Regions from separate parts of the Glutamicibacter sp. BS14 genome, predicted to be linked through region 2. Evidence: riboswitches for the same ligand, from Rfam matches in the RefSeq annotation. Region 2 holds a riboswitch; each other region holds the start of a gene.
What was found. A riboswitch is a leader RNA that binds a small molecule or an ion and turns the genes downstream of it on or off. The one in region 2 is predicted to bind thiamine pyrophosphate.
Positions count from the first base shown of each region.

Region 1: it holds a riboswitch for thiamine pyrophosphate, as region 2 does, so the genes downstream of both, thiM (hydroxyethylthiazole kinase) here and thiO (glycine oxidase ThiO) in region 2, are expected to answer to the same signal.
Region 3: it holds a riboswitch for thiamine pyrophosphate, as region 2 does, so the genes downstream of both, thiC (phosphomethylpyrimidine synthase ThiC) here and thiO (glycine oxidase ThiO) in region 2, are expected to answer to the same signal.
Region 4: it holds a riboswitch for thiamine pyrophosphate, as region 2 does, so the genes downstream of both, AC1Z36_RS07235 (ECF transporter S component) here and thiO (glycine oxidase ThiO) in region 2, are expected to answer to the same signal.

Region 1 is NZ_CM167801.1:488,439-492,748, reverse strand. Features, by position in the region: gene thiD (bifunctional hydroxymethylpyrimidine kinase/phosphomethylpyrimidine kinase) at 1-1,380, opposite strand, end outside; gene thiE (thiamine phosphate synthase) at 1,377-2,018, opposite strand; gene thiM (hydroxyethylthiazole kinase) at 2,011-2,805, opposite strand; TPP riboswitch at 2,795-2,889, opposite strand; gene AC1Z36_RS02350 (GntR family transcriptional regulator) at 2,924-3,292, opposite strand; gene AC1Z36_RS02345 (hypothetical protein) at 3,289-4,310, opposite strand, start outside.
Region 2 is NZ_CM167801.1:1,863,834-1,868,143, forward strand. Features, by position in the region: gene AC1Z36_RS08880 (mechanosensitive ion channel) at 1-370, shown strand, start outside; gene AC1Z36_RS08885 (GNAT family N-acetyltransferase) at 454-1,413, opposite strand; TPP riboswitch at 1,493-1,597, shown strand; gene thiO (glycine oxidase ThiO) at 1,595-2,692, shown strand; gene thiS (sulfur carrier protein ThiS) at 2,719-2,964, shown strand; gene AC1Z36_RS08900 (thiazole synthase) at 2,967-3,788, shown strand; gene moeB (molybdopterin-synthase adenylyltransferase MoeB) at 3,785-4,310, shown strand, end outside.
Region 3 is NZ_CM167801.1:1,680,385-1,684,694, reverse strand. Features, by position in the region: gene AC1Z36_RS07955 (GTP pyrophosphokinase) at 1-342, shown strand, start outside; tRNA gene AC1Z36_RS07950 (tRNA-Met) at 425-501, opposite strand; tRNA gene AC1Z36_RS07945 (tRNA-Thr) at 549-620, opposite strand; tRNA gene AC1Z36_RS07940 (tRNA-Thr) at 1,154-1,225, shown strand; TPP riboswitch at 1,499-1,606, shown strand; gene thiC (phosphomethylpyrimidine synthase ThiC) at 1,603-3,345, shown strand; gene AC1Z36_RS07930 (DEAD/DEAH box helicase) at 3,438-4,310, opposite strand, start outside.
Region 4 is NZ_CM167801.1:1,530,522-1,534,831, reverse strand. Features, by position in the region: gene AC1Z36_RS07240 (ATP-binding cassette domain-containing protein) at 1-1,676, opposite strand, end outside; gene AC1Z36_RS07235 (ECF transporter S component) at 1,673-2,281, opposite strand; TPP riboswitch at 2,347-2,467, opposite strand; gene AC1Z36_RS07230 (DUF4235 domain-containing protein) at 2,552-2,794, shown strand; gene mnhG (monovalent cation/H(+) antiporter subunit G) at 2,851-3,255, opposite strand; gene AC1Z36_RS07220 (MrpF/PhaF family protein) at 3,255-3,521, opposite strand; gene AC1Z36_RS07215 (Na+/H+ antiporter subunit E) at 3,523-4,152, opposite strand; gene AC1Z36_RS07210 (Na+/H+ antiporter subunit D) at 4,161-4,310, opposite strand, start outside.

The DNA of each region.
Region 1 (4,310 bases), 1.4 Mb from region 2:
GAAAGAGCGCTCATGTTCCGCGGAGCGGATGAAAGCGGCCTCCATGCGGGCCCGCAGCTGCGGATCTGCCTGCTCGAACGCCTGGCGGACCATTTCGATGGCCTGCTCGGTGGCGGAATCGAATTCCTCGGATGCATAGGTTTCCAGCCATTGCCGATAAGGATGCTCGGCATGGTTGGCTGCCGCCAGCCGCTTGCCGATGTCCTGGTACAGCCAGTAGCAAGGCAGGATCGCGGCAATCAGCTCCCCATAGCTCTCCTGGCTGGCGGCCAGGTGGTTGGTGTAGTTCAGCGTGGTGGCGCTGGGCGTATCAGCGAACTCATCCAGGTAGCTGCCGTGCAGCTGCAGCTCGCCATCGAGGATGCCGTTGGCGCCACGCGACCAGAAACGCTGGGCACCGAGATCCGGCGCCATCGAGCTGGCCAGCGAAAGCACCTTGGCGTAACGCAGCAGATACAGCGCATCCTGGGCGATGTAGTAGTGGAAGTCATCCCGGTCCAAGGTGCCCTCGGATAGCCGGGTGATGAAATCCAGCTGGTCGATTTCCTCGCGGATCGGCTGGATCTTCTGCCACCAGTCGCCCATGGGATCTGCCGTGCCGAAGAAGTCGATGAAGTGGTTGACCGGGCCGTGGCCGCTGCCCACCTGCAATTGGTCGGCCGCTGCGATGGCCTTGGAGAGGTAGGACTTGGACTGCTCCAACGCGGCGATCCAATCTCCAGTGGCAGCGAAGCGGGTAGCCAGAGTGCTGGAAAGGGTGCAGCCGGTGCCGTGGGTGTTCCTGGTGGCATGGCGCGGTCCGTGCAGCTCCAGCTGCACCCCGCCCGCCGACACCAGGGCATCGGGGCAATCCGCCCCGGCCAGGTGCCCGCCCTTGGCCAGCACCAGCGTGCCGTGCTTGGCAGCCAGCCGCTGGGCCTGAAGCAGGGCTTCGTCCCAGGAAGGGGCCACAGGCTCGCGCAGCAAGCTGGCCAGCTCCAGCAGGTTCGGGGTAATCACCGTGGCGCGATCCAGCAGTGAATCAAGGGCCGATTCGTCGTCGAGCAGGCGATCCCCGCTGGTCGCCACCATGACCGGGTCCAGCACGACGGGGGCGTCAACAGTTTCCAGCCAGCTGGTGACTGCGCGGATCACCTCGGCGTTGGCCAGCATCCCGATCTTGATCGCATCGATGCGGATATCTGTACTCACGGCTTCGAGCTGCGCGAGGACGAAATCGCCGCTGATCGCCTGAACTCCGGATACCCCATGGGTGTTTTGCGCAGTCAAAGCGGTGATCACGCACATTCCGTAGCCGCCGTTGGCGGCAATGGCCTTCAGATCCGCTTGGATTCCGGCGCCGCCGGAAGGATCGGAGCCTGCGATGGATAGGATGTTCATTTCGAGGCCTCCCAGGCTGCGACCAGCTGCGCGCTGGCAAGTTGCGGATCTTCGGCGTTGCAGATGGCGCGGACCACGGCCAGGCCTGCGCCGCCGCCGGCGCGGATCGCGGCGGCATCGTCTTGGGTAATTGCGCCGATCGCTACGCAGGGCAGCTTGGCCAAGGCAGCGGCTCGCGCAAAGCCGTCCAGCCCCAGGGGAGCAGGATGGTCTTTTTTCGTCGGAGTGGCGCGGATGGCTCCTACACCGAGGTAGTCGATCACCGAGGCGTCCTTGTTCGCCTGGGCCAATTGCTCATCGCTGGAAGCACTCAAGCCGATGATGCCCTCGCCGATGATCTGGCGAGCCAACTGTACCGGCACATCTTTTTGCCCGATATGGATGCCGTTCACTGCTGCGCCAGCAGCCCGTGCCGCGAGGTAGACGTCAATGCGGTCATTGATCAGCAACTGGGCTTTGCCCTCGGTGAGCTTGGCAGCCGCGCAGGCCAGCTCGAAGAATTCCCGGGCGCTTTCATCCTTGGCGCGCAGCTGGATCCACCCGATCCCTCCGGCGACGGCGCCCTCGATAACTTCCAGGGTGCTGCGTGGGGTGCAGCTGTCAGTGTTGGCTACTAGATAAGCGCCGTAATTATGCATGGTTCAATTCCTCGTACTTCAAAGTCTTCAGTTCCCCGGGATCGGCAGCCGACAGCGCATCAAGGAAGGCAACTGCGAAGCTGCCCGGACCGGAGCTGCCAGCCAGGGCCTTTTCCGCGGCCAGGCCATAGAAACCGTGGGCTGCGATGGTGGCCTCGAACGGGTCATCGTGGACCGCAACCATCCCGGCGCAGACCGCGCCCAAGGCGCAGCCGCCACCTGTCATCCGGGTCAAGCCAATTCCGTTGGTATGCACCAAGACGGTACGCGTGGCGTCGATGATGGCGTCAGCCTGGCCGGAAATGGCCACTACGCAGTCGTGTTCCGTGGCCAGTTCGCGTCCCGCCGCCAAGGCGGCAGAAACCTCATCCAAGGCATCGACACCGCGCGAAGCAGATTGCCGGCCGGCCAGGGCCAGGATTTCCGAGGCGTTGCCGCGAATCAGGGTCGGGCGTTGCCGGACAATGCGCCGGGCAAACTCCGTGCGCACCGGAAGCGCTCCCACTGCCACTGGATCCAGGACCCAGGGGGTGCCTGCAGCGCTCGCCGACTGCACAGCTTCTTCCATGGCGGTCAGCTGTTCAGTGCTTGGAGTTCCCAAATTCACCAATACGGCTGAAGCTGCCTGCGCGAATGGGCCGGCCTCTCCGGGCAGATCCGTCATGGCCGGGGAAGCCCCGGATGCCAGCAAGACATTGGCGGTGAAATTGGATACGACGGTATTGGTCAGGCAAAAAACCAAAGGTGATTGTTGCCGGTATTTTTGGGCAACTGCATGCAAAGCCATGCGACATCCCTCCGCTAGCGTGAACTAGATCAGGTTCTACGGGTCTTATCTCAGTCGGTTGATCCGACACCCCGTGTCACTGCCATAGAGCGTACGCACAACCGGTTCCGAGGACAAGTTACTTACGCTCGCGCCGCGCCACCAAGGCCTTGAGCGTGGCCGCATCCACCTTCTGCGCGACCGCCAACGCCCAGAGGTGATCCACGGCGGCCAGGAGATCTTCACTGGTATCCACCGGCTGCGGCCGCTCGTTGACCACTGTGCCGGCACGGCGCCGGGAGGTGATCAGCTCTTCGGCTTCCAGCTCCTTGTAGGCGCGCGCCACTGTACCGGCAGCGACGCCGAGGTCCGTGGCCAGCGCACGCACAGTAGGCAGCTTGCTCCCCGAGGGCAGATCTCCCAAGGAGATCAGTGAAGCAATCTGCGAGCGGATCTGCTCATAGGGCGGGGTAGCTGCTTGGAGGTCAACACTGATCTGCGTGCTCATGAAGTAGCTGCCGGCTGATGTTCCCGCACGAAGGCGCTACCGGGGCGCTCTAGGAAAATGACTGCTGGGACAACGAAGATGAGCAATGCAAAGAGTCCCAGCCCGGCCGGGAATCCGTAGCCAATGAGCAGCATGGCTACCACTGCACTGGTGTTAACACGCATTGAACGCAGTTCCAGGACCTTGCGGTACCAGATTTCTTCGGCCGACGAGACAGCCCAGGGAATAATTGCCCGGCGGGAGAACCAGACGAATCCAAGATGGGTTGCCAGCAACAGCAGGATCAAGCCTGCAACCATTGTCTTGCCTGGAGGCACGAAGCCCCACAAATAGTCCAGCGGCGGATCGAGCAGAAAATAGGTGCTGGTGGCAAACAGCAAGCCAGCGGCGATGTAGGACCACAAGGGCAGGGGCGCGTGGTACTTGGGTGCTGCAGACGCCTGCCGGGCCACCGTGCTGACGTAGCTGAGATAAAGCGCATTGAGAACGGCATAGCTCAAAGCCGCACCGGCAAAGATCATTAAGATCCACGTAGTTCGCTCATTGGTAGGCATCTGGAGCTCGTCATCCAGTGGCAAGAATGACCAGCCGATTGCAACGCTGAGCAAGGTGAGTGCTGCAGTTACGTATTGCAAGGTGAATAGTTGATCACGCAAACGCGAGAAGGCGGTCCGTTCCCTGGTGGTGGATTGAGCTGAGAATGTAGAGCGCGGTCCCCAGAAGAGCAACGTGAGGGCGACCGCAAGGGCGCCATAGCTAACGAACTCGTACTGTCCATCCGGCGAATTAGCCTGCGAGTAATTGACCACCGACACGGTGAAGGCCAGCAAGACGATGCCGATATTGCGCATCAAGCGGTTGAGCCAGACCGTGCGCAACGCTTGGTTGTCTTCGGCCGAGATGCCGGCCAAGGCAGGTCTTTTCAGGATAACTACGGTAATCACAGCCGCGGCCACGATGATCCCTGCCAGGGCCACGATGAATACCGGGAGCATCTGTGTGCCCGGCAACCGCCCAT
Region 2 (4,310 bases):
GATCACCAATATCCTCAATGAGATCCTGGCCTTGGGCGGCAAGATCCTCTTCGGCGCAGCAATTATCGCCGCAGGTTTCGTCATCGCCAACGTCATTGGCCGCTTCTTGGGTGACACTACTGCTTCGAAGATCATCCGCTACACGGCAATTGCGCTGTTCGTGGCGATGGGCCTGAAGTACATGGGTATCGCCGATTCGATCATCAACATGGCCTTCGGCGCAATCGTCATTGGCGCAGCATTGGCAGCGGCTCTGGCCTTTGGCCTCGGCGGTCGTGATGCTGCGGCCCGCACGCTGAAAAAGATGGAGGCCCAACAGACCACCAATGGCCCGGACTCGACGCCACCGGCATCGAGCCCAGGCATCTAACCACGCATCACAAAACCTGAGGGACAGATAAGAAGTCGCGGAATCCAAGACCGGATTCCGCGACTTTTTTGATGCCCGCCAAGCTACTGCTGCGTGCCCCACGGCAAGGGCATGACCGCAGAGCCGCCATCGGTACGCAACCGTGCGTAGGTGTGCACATCGATGCGTTCTCCGGCAACCAGGAATTTGCCCCGTTCGACACCTTCGTGCAGGAAGGCGTTGCTTTCTGCCACATGCTTCGACCCGGGATTATTTGCCCGCAAGCCCAGCTCCAAGCGGTACAGTCCCAGCTCGTCGAACAGGTAATCCACTAAGGTTGCCACGGCGCGGGTGGCCAGCGACCGGCCCCGGTAATTCTGGTTCATCCAATACCAAATCCACGCGTTCCGATTGGCCGGGTCTACCGTACCGCACACCAGTCCCACCAGCCGATCCCGATATGCGACGGCCAACGCCTGCTGGCGTTCCCCGGCCTCCAGCAGTGCGCGCACATACGACTCAGCCTTTTGCGGGGAATCGGCGTCGCCTTGGCGCAACATGTCGGGGTTCGAGGAAAATGCCTCGTAGACCGCTTCGGCATCCGAAAGGCGCAGCCGGCGCACCGAGAATTCACCGTCGGCATGCACGGCTTCCTCCGGTCCTGCGGATGGCTGCGGATGAGCGGCGGCCGTGCCCTGGTGGAAGAGCAGCTGCCAGCGGCCCTGCTCATGGATCCACAGTGAACTGCGTTCGCTGGGGGAACCGGCGAGCAGCTTCCAGCGCAGCAGCACCAGCTGGTCTGAAAGCTGGAGAGCCACCGGGCTTTCGACTTTCAACGCCCCGGCATCCCGTGCCGGCTCCCGGGCCAGCTGGGCAATGATGGCCTCGCGATCATAGACTCGCCCGCTGGCTCCCACCTCGGCGAACCGAGGATGCAAGCGCCGCTGCAATTGCTCCTGGCTATGGCGTTGGCTGGATTCCAAGAGTTCTTGCTCCAACGAGATGATGGTGCTGGATAGCGCAGAACCTTGGGGAAGCACGATAGGGAAGTCATGGAATGCCATGTCAGCAAGTACATCACAGAAGATGACGGAACTGCGTTCAATGAAGTTCGACTTTATGAGCTGCATCATGCTTATAATCGCTGTAATCCGCGGGAGCCTGAATCGACCAGGCTGAGAGGGCACCGAGCCGACCGCTACACCTGATGCGGGTCATGCCGCCGTAGGAAGGAAGCGTGCCCTTGTGCATGTCAACATTGTTGGCGCCGGGATAATCGGCCTGGCCGTCGCGTTCGAGCTGGAATCACGCGCACACACCGTCACCCTCATCGATCCGGCACCCGGCCAAGGTGCAAGCTACGCGGCAGCAGGAATGCTGGCCCCGGCAGCTGAAACGGTCTGGGGCAATGGCCCGCTGCACCAGCTGCTTGCCGCCTCGAATGCCGCCTATCCGCAGTTCATCGAGCGCATCGAATCGGCCACCGGGCAACGCCCGGACTACTTGCAGAACTCCACGCTCGTTGTCGCCGCAGAGCCTGCGGACCGCGAAGCCCTGCACGAGCTGGCCGAACTGCAGATATCCCTCGGCCTGTCAGCGCAAAAGCTGCTGCCCAGCCAAGCCCGCAAGCTCGAACCAGCCTTGGCCGCCAATATTGCCGGCGCGGTCCTGTGCCAAGATGACCACCAGGTCGACCCTCGATCCATCGTCAAGATCCTGTTGGAGCATCTGCGTCCGCACCTGGTCGAGGAACGGGCGCAGGCACTGGTGACCGACGGGAAGCGGACCACCGCTGTGCGGACCGCATCGGGCCGAATCCTCGAAGCGGAGCAGACCATCGTGGCCACCGGTCTTGGCACCCTCGATGGCTTGAACGAACTTCCGCTGCGCCCGGTCTACGGGGACATCCTCCGGATCCAGGGACCAGCAGGCCCGCCGCTCATCACCCGCACCATCCGCGGCATCGTGCACCGGGAACAGGTGTATCTGGTGCCGAGAAGGGACGGCAGCCTCGTCCTTGGCGCCAGCGTCCGTGAAGACCGGCAACAAGCGGTGAACATTGGCGCGATGCACCTGCTGCTGGACAACGCGAGAAAGCTGGTCCCCGGCATCAGCGACTGCACGCTGAACGAGGCAACGGCCCGGGCACGTCCCGCCACGCCAGATGACCGGCCGCTGCTTGGACGCCTTGATCCAGGGCTGCTGCTCTGCACCGGGTACTCCCGGCACGGCGTGCTGCTGGCTCCGCTGGGCGCAACGCTCACTGCGGATCTCGCCCACGGCCACCAATCCCACCCCTTGCACCAGGCTGTGGATCCCCACCGCTTTGCCAACGCAACCTAGACCGCTCACCGAACGGAGCAGCAACCATGACAAGCATCGGCATCAATTTCAATTCACGGCAACTGAACCTGGACGAAGGAACCACCCTTCGCGAATTCATCAGCACGCAAATCGGCAAGGAACTGGACGCCAACTCGGTGGCCGCTGACGGCAGCAAGCTCGGAGTTGCCGCCGCCGTCAATGGCGCTGTCGTTCCACGCAGCGCCTGGAATAGCTACCTGCTGGCCGAAGGGCACAGCATTGAACTCGTTACCGCGGCCCAGGGAGGCTAGGCATGGAAACGCGCAACATCACCGAGCTGGACATCCACAGCGACCCATTCCAAATCGCCGGACGCACCTTGTCCTCGCGCTTGATCCTCGGCACCGGGGGAGCGAGTTCGCTGACCACCCTGGAAAGCGCCCTGCGGGCCTCCGGAACGGAACTGACCACCGTGGCCATCCGCCACTTTTCGGCGGCCGGCGCAGGCAACGTGTATGAACTGCTGCAGCGCAACAACGTGATTGCGCTGCCCAACACTGCTGGATGCTTCACCGCCCGCGATGCGATCCTCACCGCGCACCTGGCCCGTGAAGCTCTGGAAACCAATTGGATCAAGCTCGAAGTAATTGCCGATGAGCACACGCTGCTGCCGGACCCGCTGGAACTGCATGCGGCCACCGAGCAACTAGTGGCCGACGGGTTCCAGGTCTTCGCCTACACCAATGATGATCCGGCACTTGCCCAACGCCTGCAAGACGCCGGGGTTGCGGCAATCATGCCGGCCGGAGCGCCGATCGGCTCGGGCCTGGGGATCCTGAATCCGCACAATATTTCCACCATCGCCTCCCGCGCGCAGGTACCGGTGATCCTTGACGCCGGGGTGGGCACCGCCTCGGATGCGGCCCTGGCCATGGAGCTCGGCTGCGACGCGGTGCTGCTGGCCAGTGCGGTGACCCGGGCGCACAACGCGCCGCTCATGGCCAGGGCCATGAAGGATGCTGTGCGTGCCGGGCGCGCCGCGCGGCTCGCTGGCCGGATCCCGCGCCGCGATACCGCACTGGCCTCATCGCCGGCCGAAGGCATGATGCAAACCCTGGTCGGTGACTTCTCGTGAGCCGGGAAGCCCTGGTCGCACCCGGCGCGGAGCTGGAACCGGAAGAGCTGGCGCGCTACTCCCGGCACTTGTCCCTGCCCGGGGTGGGAGAAGAAGGGCAACGCCGCATCGCCAACGCCAAGGTGCTGGTTATCGGAGCCGGGGGCCTGGGCAGTCCCATTGCCAGCTACCTGGTCGCTGCGGGAATCGGCACCCTCGGGGTCATCGACGATGACACCGTCGAGCTGTCCAATCTGCAACGACAAACCATGCACCGGCAACAGGATGCAGGGCGCTTGAAAGTGGATTCGGTGCGGCGGATGGCCCACGAGCAGAACCGGAACGTCCAGATCATCACCGTGGATGAAAAGCTGGATGAATCCAACGCCGTGGCACTTTTCAGTGAATATGACTTGGTCATCGACGGCAGCGACAACTTTGCCACGCGGTACCTGTCCAATGATGCCGCGGAAATCACCGGCACCCCGCTGGTGTGGGGAACCCTCTTCCAGTTCTCCGGGCAGGTGTCCGTCTTCGATCCGC
Region 3 (4,310 bases), 180 kb from region 2:
GTGCAGATCCCGGTCTACTTATCCGATGGCCCGGTCGATGTCGTGGTGGAGCTGCAGATCCGTACCATTGCCCAGGATTTCTGGGCAAGCCTGGAACATAAGATCTTCTACAAGTACGAGGGCGAAGTTCCAGAACATCTAGTGCAAGAGCTTGCCGACGCGGCGGCCATGGCGACGAAACTCGACATGCAGATGCAGCGCTTGCATACCGAAGTCCACGGCCATGATGCCAATCAGGCACCGAGCCAAGAGGCGGATTTCGATACGACAGCGATCCAGGGGCTGCTGTCGCTGGCTCAGCAAGCCAAGGACGGGAACCAGGAGAAGGACTTGGATCACTAGCCGTTCATGCCCTCGAAGGACAATGCTGCTTCGGGGCCGGAAACCAAAAAAGATCCTCGGCCGAGGCCGAGGATCTTTGATTTGGTAGCGGCGCCGGGACTCGATCCCGGGACCTCACGATTATGAGTCGTGCGCTCTAACCAGCTGAGCTACGCCGCCACAAGTGAGAAGCAATCCAGTAGAAGCCAAGAATGCTTCTCACTCAGAGCCCCCTGCCGGAATCGATCCGGCGACCTCGTTCTTACCAAGAACGCGCTCTACCACTGAGCTAAGGGGGCAACGAGTAAATACTCTACACGGATTTCCCGGCAAAGAAAAATCGGCGGATCACCCCGGAAAAGACCAGGAGAATTCTGTAAAACCACTAGTCAATGACTATTTATCCTCTTACTCGCTACCCCGGGGACGAAGGGTGGGACAAAAAGTGCCCTGGTGACGATGCTCACGAGAGTGCTCCTCGCGGTCAATCGCGGATTTGCCATGACGCGCAGGATAGAATCCCGCGGATCATCCCCGGTGGCCAAGCATCGAATTACCCCGCTTGGAACTTCGGAACGCTGACACCTTTTCCCACTCCAGAACCCCTGACCGAGCGGCACTTGGGCAACACCCGATCCACCCAGGCGCCCAGGCACGGCTCCGGTGCCCGGCAGCTGGATCCCGGGCCGTGAACCGGGGTGCTGGAAACCGCCAGGAAGGCAACAGCTCCTTGCCGCCCATTCCGGTCTTGAGTAGGAATATTGTGACCTCAGCAACAAATTCCCGACGGATTTTGCAAACCTCAAAAACCTGTGTAAAGTATTTACCTGTTGCCCCCTTAGCTCAGTGGTAGAGCGCGTTCTTGGTAAGAACGAGGTCGCCGGATCGATTCCGGCAGGGGGCTCGAAATAAGAGAGGCAATCTGGTTCCAGATTGCCTCTCTTTTCGTTTATCCCGCAGATGCCGTGTAGCCACTGCGAGCATGGCCCAAGGCGCACCCCAAGCTGCAGCACCGGCTATCGGCCGCGTCTTGCGCCCCGGATTCCAGGTGCCCCCGGCAAGAGTCTCCGGCCAATGAAAAGCATCCTGGCCCGCCACAGCCGGCCCTTCCCACTTCCTTGATGTCAGGCCCTGACCACTGGGTTTGCGTTTTCTCCTCGCAAGCGTGCTAAGTTGTTCGCGACCACACGGGTGCCCTGGCAAGGGCTGAGATCGGGCTATCGCCGTCCGCGACCGTTGAACCTGTCCGGGTAATGCCGGCGAAGGAAGTGAGTTTCCCCAGTGGAACAAATTGAACAGCACCCTGCCCACACCCTTGCCTACCGTGAATCTGCGGGAATTTCTGTTCCCGTCACGCAGATCCAATTGGCAGACTCCCCCAATGGACAGCCCAACGAGCCGCTGGCGGTATATCGCACCAGCGGACCGGGAAGCGAGCCCACCCAAGGCCTGCAACCCTTCCGCGAGCGGTGGATCCTGGAACGCGGGGACGTGGAAACCTATGCAGGCCGCGAACGCAACCTGCACGACGACGGACGCTCAGCGGTCCGCCGCGGCACGGCCAGCGCGGAATGGGCCGGACGCTCAGCCCCGCCACTGCGGGCCGTTGGCGGAGCCCGCGTGACGCAGATGCACTATGCGCGTGCCGGGATCATCACCCCGGAAATGCGCTATGTGGCCCTGCGCGAGGAATGCGATGTCGAGCTGGTGCGCAGCGAGCTCGCGGCCGGGCGAGCCATCATCCCGGCGAACATCAACCACCCGGAATCCGAGCCGATGATCATCGGCAAGGCGTTCCTGGTCAAGATCAATGCGAATATCGGCAACTCGGCGGTGACCAGCTCCATCGCAGAAGAAGTCTCCAAGCTCCAGTGGGCGGCCAAATGGGGCGCGGACACGGTAATGGACCTGTCCACCGGAGATGACATCCACACCACCCGCGAGTGGATCATCCGCAACTCCCCGGTCCCCATCGGCACCGTGCCGATCTACCAGGCGTTGGAGAAGGTCAACGGCGAAGCCAACGAACTGACCTGGGAGATCTTCCGCGACACCGTCATTGAGCAGTGCGAGCAGGGCGTGGACTACATGACCATCCACGCCGGGGTGCTGCTGCGCTACATCCCGCTGACCGCCAACCGGGTCACCGGCATGGTCTCGCGTGGCGGGTCCATCATGGCCGGCTGGTGCTTGGCGCACCACCAGGAGAATTTCCTCTACACCCACTTCGATCAGCTGTGCGAGATCTTCGCGCAGTACGACGTGGCCTTCTCGCTGGGCGACGGGCTGCGCCCGGGCTCCATCGCAGATGCGAACGACGCCGCCCAGTTCGCCGAGCTGGACACCCTGGCCGAGCTGACCAAGCGCGCCTGGAAGTACGATGTGCAGGTGATGGTCGAAGGCCCGGGGCATATCCCGTTCCATCTGGTGCGCGAGAATGTGGAACGCCAGCAGCAGCTGTGCGACGGGGCGCCGTTCTATACCCTGGGCCCGCTGGTCACCGACATCGCCCCGGGCTACGACCACATCACCAGCGCCATTGGCGCCACGGAGATCGCACGGTACGGGACCGCGATGCTCTGCTACGTCACCCCCAAGGAGCATCTGGGACTGCCCAACCGGGATGATGTGAAGACCGGGGTGATCACCTACAAGATCGCTGCGCACGCCGCCGATCTGGCCAAGGGCCACCCGGGTGCCACAGCGCGGGATGATGCGCTGAGCAAGGCGCGCTTCGAATTCCGCTGGAATGACCAGTTCGCGTTGTCCCTTGACCCGGTCACCGCACAGGAATTCCATGATGAGACCTTGCCGGCCGAGCCGGCCAAGACCGCCCACTTCTGCTCCATGTGCGGGCCGAAGTTCTGCTCCATGCGCATCTCCCAGGATATCCGCGACGAGTACGGCTCGGCCGAGGCGCAAGCCGCATTGGCCGGGATGGCGCAGAAAAGCAAGCAGTTCCTGGAAAGCGGCGGCACGGTCTATCTCGGGGACGGGATCCCGGTGGGAACTCCTGCTCCGTAAATAGCCTGCGGCGCACGAAAAACGCCCTTGGGGCAAGCTTTCGGCTTGCCCCAAGGGCGTTATTCAATGCTGTTCAGCTGCGTGCGACTGGCTTAGTAGTCGCGACGTCCACCGCTGCGGCCCGAGTCGCTGAAGCGATCCTTGCCGCCGCGTCCGCCGCCGCCGAAGCCGCCACGTCCGCCGCCGCGTCCGCCACCGAAACCGCCACGGCCGCCACTGCGTCCGCCGCCGAAGCCACCACCACGGCCGCCACGGAAGCCACCGCGGTCGCCTTCGTCGTCACGGCGCGGGCTGCGGCCATTGTCGAGCTCGAGCTCGATGGCTTCGCCGCCGATGCGGGTCTTGGACAGTGCACGCCACTGGTCCTTGCTCAGCTCTGCTGGCAGCTCGACCAGGGTGTGGTCTGAACGGATCTCGATGCCGCCGATTTCCGAAGAATCGAAGCCGCCCTCGTTGGCCAGTGCGCCAACGATCGAGCCCGGCTGCACGCGGTTGCGTCGGCCTACGGCCAGACGGTACATGGCGTTGCCTTCGGCAGCGGTCTTGCGGGCACGTGGACCGCGATCGCCACGGTCACCGCGTTCGCTACGCTCGCCGCGCTCTGGGCGATCCATGCGTGCCTTCTTCGAAGGGGACATGACTGGTTCGGTCATCAGCAGCGGGCGGCCGCCCTGGGCCATCAGAGCCAGTGCAGCTGCGATTTCCAGCTGGTCCAGGTCTTCGTGCTCGGAAGCGAACTTCTCCACGATTTCGCGGAAGGTGGTCAGGTCCTGGCCGCTGATGGTCTTGTCGATGCGATCGGTGAACTTCTGGATACGACGGTCATTGACCGAATCCAGCGAAGGCAGCTGCATCTGGGTCACCGGCTGGCGGGTAGCCTTCTCGATGGCACGCAGCAAGTACTTCTCGCGCGGGGTCATGAACAGGATCGCGTCGCCCGAGCGGCCAGCACGGCCGGTACGGCC
Region 4 (4,310 bases), 330 kb from region 2:
GCCACGATCACCACCAGCGCCGAAACCCAATCCAAGGTGGTGATCAACGGCAGTGTTGCCGCAGCCACCGCACCGAGCTTGGCCAGCGGATTGATCTTCGCCAACCAGCTATGCCCTACCGGCGCATCAAGCACCGGCCCCTGTCGCGGGGTACCAGCTTCCGGGGTGCCGGCAGTGAGCACCAGGTCCCTTGCTTTGAGCACCGAGGCAAAGTGATCGTCGTGGGTCACAGCAATGATCGCGGTGCCCTGCTGCAATTCCTCAACCAGCAGCCCGGCCAGTTCCCTCCACGTATTCGCATCCTGCCCGAAGGTCGGTTCGTCGAGGATCAGCACCTGGGGGGATGCGGCCAGAACAGTGGCCACGGACAAGCGCCGCTTCTCGCCCCCGGAGAGAGTGAACGGGTTCGCGTCTGCCAAATGCGCCAGGCCCAAGCGTTCCAGCAACGCGTCCACGCGCGCTTGGACCTGGGCCGGCTCGTATTTCGGCGCATCGGCGCTGCTGGCCTGCGCGCGGCTGGGAGCGAAAGCCAGCTCTTCCCGAACGCTCTGGGTCACGAATTGGTGTTCGGGTTCCTGGAACACCGAACCGATCCGCCCAATCAATGCACCGGCCTTCCAGGCAAACGGGGAGTTGCCCAGACCGTCGGCCAGTTGCGCGGTGGCCGCCAACCCGCCGTCGGCCGGGACGAGCAATCCGCCCAAGGTCAAGGCCAGCGTCGACTTTCCAGCGCCATTCTCGCCGCGAATCACCGTCGCGGTGCCCGCTTGCACATTCACGTCCACCGCTTGGGTGCGCGGTGCCGTGGCGGTGCGGGCGGATACCAGCTGCTGCGCTTCCAGCAGCGTGGCACCGGCACCGTTCGTTGCCCGAGCCACCTGCGGGAAGTAGCCTGGAATCCACAGCCCGGCAGCAGCCAGCTCCTCGCGCACCGTTTCATCGGTGTACAGCTGCTGCGGGTCCAGATCGTGCGCGACTCCCCCACCGGGCTGCAGCACGATAACCCGGTCCACATGCTGCGCCCAGGCTTCAATCCGGTGTTCCACGACGACCAGCGTGGCACCGGAAAGCCGGGCGGCGTTCAGCACCGCATCGCGCAATAGCTCAATGCTCTGCGGGTCCACATTGGCAGTCGGTTCATCGAGCAGCATGACGCTGGGTTCCATGGCCAGAATGCCGGCCAAGGCCAACCGCTGTTTCTGTCCGCCGGAAAGTTGCTGGGTGCGGTGCTCGAAGGACAGCGCACCCAGACCCGCAGCGTCCAGCACTTCGGGGATCCGCTGGCGGATCAGTTCGGGATCCATTCCGAGGTTCTCGGCGCCAAAGGCCACGTCATCGGCGACCCTGCTTTGCACTACCTGGGTTTCCGGGTCTTGCTGCATCAAGCCCACCGGGTGGCTCCGGATGAAGGCATCGCTGCCATCTATGAGCAGCCGGCCAGCGACCTGATCGTCCTCATCCGCTTCCAGCAACCCGGCCATCGCGTGCAGCAAGGTTGACTTGCCGGCGCCCGATGGACCGACCAGCAGCACCTTCTCACCGGCGTGGATCACAAGGTCCAGTCCCGAGATGGCAGGATTCTGCCTCTCGGAGTGCTGCCAGCCGAACCCCGTTGCGGTGATGGCGGCACCGCGCTGGGTCAGCGAGGCTGCGCCGGAATTGGCAAAGGAACTCATTTTGCGCTTTCCAGGTGCGCACGCCGGCTCGGCAGGGCGCTCAGAGCGCCGGTCTTCGCCAGTCCGCGCGTGGCCAACCAGGACAGAAGCCCTGCGACGACTACGCCGGAAATGCCGGTGGCGATCACGTGGAAGATCTTCATTCCGGCGGTGTACTCAACATAGTAGGCCAGGATGTAGGCCTCGGAAATGCCGGCGAACAAGCCGGCGAACAAGCCTGCCAGCAGCGCCACGCCCAGGTTCCACTTGCGGTAGCGGAATGCTGCGAAGACCAGCTCTGCACCCAGGCCCTGGACCAGGCCGGAGATCAGTACGGTCAAGCCGTAGTGCGAGCCGAGCAGCGCTTCAACTACAGCGGCCAGCAGCTCGCAGTAGATTGCGGCGCCTGGCTTGCGGATGATCAGTGCGCCGAGCACCGCCGGGAAGAGCCACATGCCGGTGAGCAACGCGGTGGCTGGCGGGAAAGCTGCAAAGGCGAGCGAGAACAGGCCATAGCCGGCACTCCACGCCCAGAAAATGACCCCTGAAGCGACGGCGATCACCGAGGCGACGACGATATCAACTACACGCCAGCCGGTCCGCTGCTTCGAAACTGTTTCGTTCATTGCTGGTCCTCCTGTGGAAAGGAGGGGAGATGGACGGAATGAGGGCATACTGCCGCGCCTATCCGCATCCGAGATGCTCGACTTCCTTCGCCGGTACTAGCCGGGGCAGGTTCGAGGGTCTGCGATCTATCGCACTCTCAGCGTCTTGCGACTTTTTAAAAGTCTGACGCTCCCCTGTCGGAATAATTACTGCTCCCCCACCATACCGCAGGTATGCTGGGCAGAGGAACGATATGTCAAGAGCTTGATCGCGAGGAAAAAATGGATAAAGTGCAGAAACTTGCCACTACCGGTATCACCGTTGGCGCTGGCATGCTCGGCGGCAAGCTGGTTGATTTCCTTTGGTTGAAGGCAACCGGCAGCAAAGCACCACGCAAGGGCACTGAGGAAGCAGCGGAAGCTTCTTTCCGCCGTGCCTTAGGCTTCGCAGTCGTTTCGGCCCTGGTCGCAGCAATCCTGCAGACGGTGGCTGACCGCAGCGCCAACAAGGTTGTTGCCAAGTTCACCAAGTAAGCTTCGGCGTTGAGCCAAAAGCGGGAGCCGCCCAGAGGGGCGGCTCCCGCTTTTTCTCAATCTTGTTCGTCTGGCGATCCGGTCTTGGAAACCGGGGTGGTTCCGGTCGGCGGTGTTCCGTTGACCTTGTTGACCACGTGGCTCAGCTCATCGGAGAACAGGGTTTCCTTGGCAGCGTGCTTGGTCCGGTAGCCGGAACGGCCAATCATGTGGGCCGAAACCGGTGCGGTCAATAGCTGCATTCCCCAGGCCAGCACGAGTACCGGGACCACAGCCCAGCTGCGCAGGTAAATGGCCAGTCCAGCGAAAATCAGCAGGAAGCCGAGTACCTGCGGTTTGGTCGCTGCATGCATGCGGGTGAGCATGTCCGGGAAGGTCAGCAAGCCGATACCTGCGATCAATGACATCAGGCAGCCAAGGATCAGCAGGACGGCAACGAGGACATCGAGGAAGATTTCCATTAGGCGTTCCTCTGATCCGAAACGAAGCGCGAGACGGTCACCGAACCGATGAACCCGAGCATGCAGGCGGCCACGACGAACAGCAAGTAGTCGGTGTGCTTGTGCAGCACCATTTCCAGGCACAGCGCGGCGGAGATGATCAGCAGCATCACGTCCAGGGCCAGCACCCGGTCAAGGATTGACGGCCCCTTGGCAACACGGACCAGGCAGGCGACAGCACCGAGCCCGAGCATGATGCCGCAGATCCAAATGACGATATCCAGCATGTTACCCCTTCCTCGCATCAAAGTTCGGTCCGCATTCGCTCTTGATCGCTTCGTACTCGTCTCGGCTGCCAATAGCCATGATCAGCCGGCGTTCGATGTCCCGGATGCCGGCACGCGCCTTCTCCACGTCCGCAGGCGACTCGATGTCGATGTAGTGCAGGTACAGCGTCGACGAGCTGCGGTCCACGTCGATCACGAAGGAGCCCGGGATCAGCGTGAGCACGTGTCCCACGGTCATCACGATCAGGTCCGAGTCGGTGCGCAGCGGGACCGCAATGACCGCGCTGCGGGTGCGCTTCCCGCGGACCAGCGCCAGCCAGGCCACATGGACGCTGGCGGCGAAGACCTGTCCGAGGAACCAGATGAACAGCTTCAGGCAGTACCAGGCATTGATCCGGCCCGAAAGGACCACCGGCGGCAGCGGGAACAGGTTCACGATCAGCAGCGCGATGATCACGCCGAAGACCATGTTCCCCAGGGAGAAGTCCTGCCAGAGAGCACCCCAGACAAAGAGCAGCAGCAGAAGCAGCGGCCATTCCTGCTTGAGTGTCGCGCGGTGGCGCACACCGGAGGTATCCAGCGCATCGTCAATGCGCTGGTCACGCGGTTCAAAGTTCTTGTTCGGCATCATCCCTCCAATCAGAATGGCAAGATCGAGCTGATATACGGTTCGCGGGCAATCAGTTCCGCAGCCACCCGCTGGCAGAATTCGAAGATCGGCCCGGCAAAGACGGTCAGGGCGATGCCCGCAAGCACCAGCGAACCGGTGGCGTAGCGCATGCCCCACGG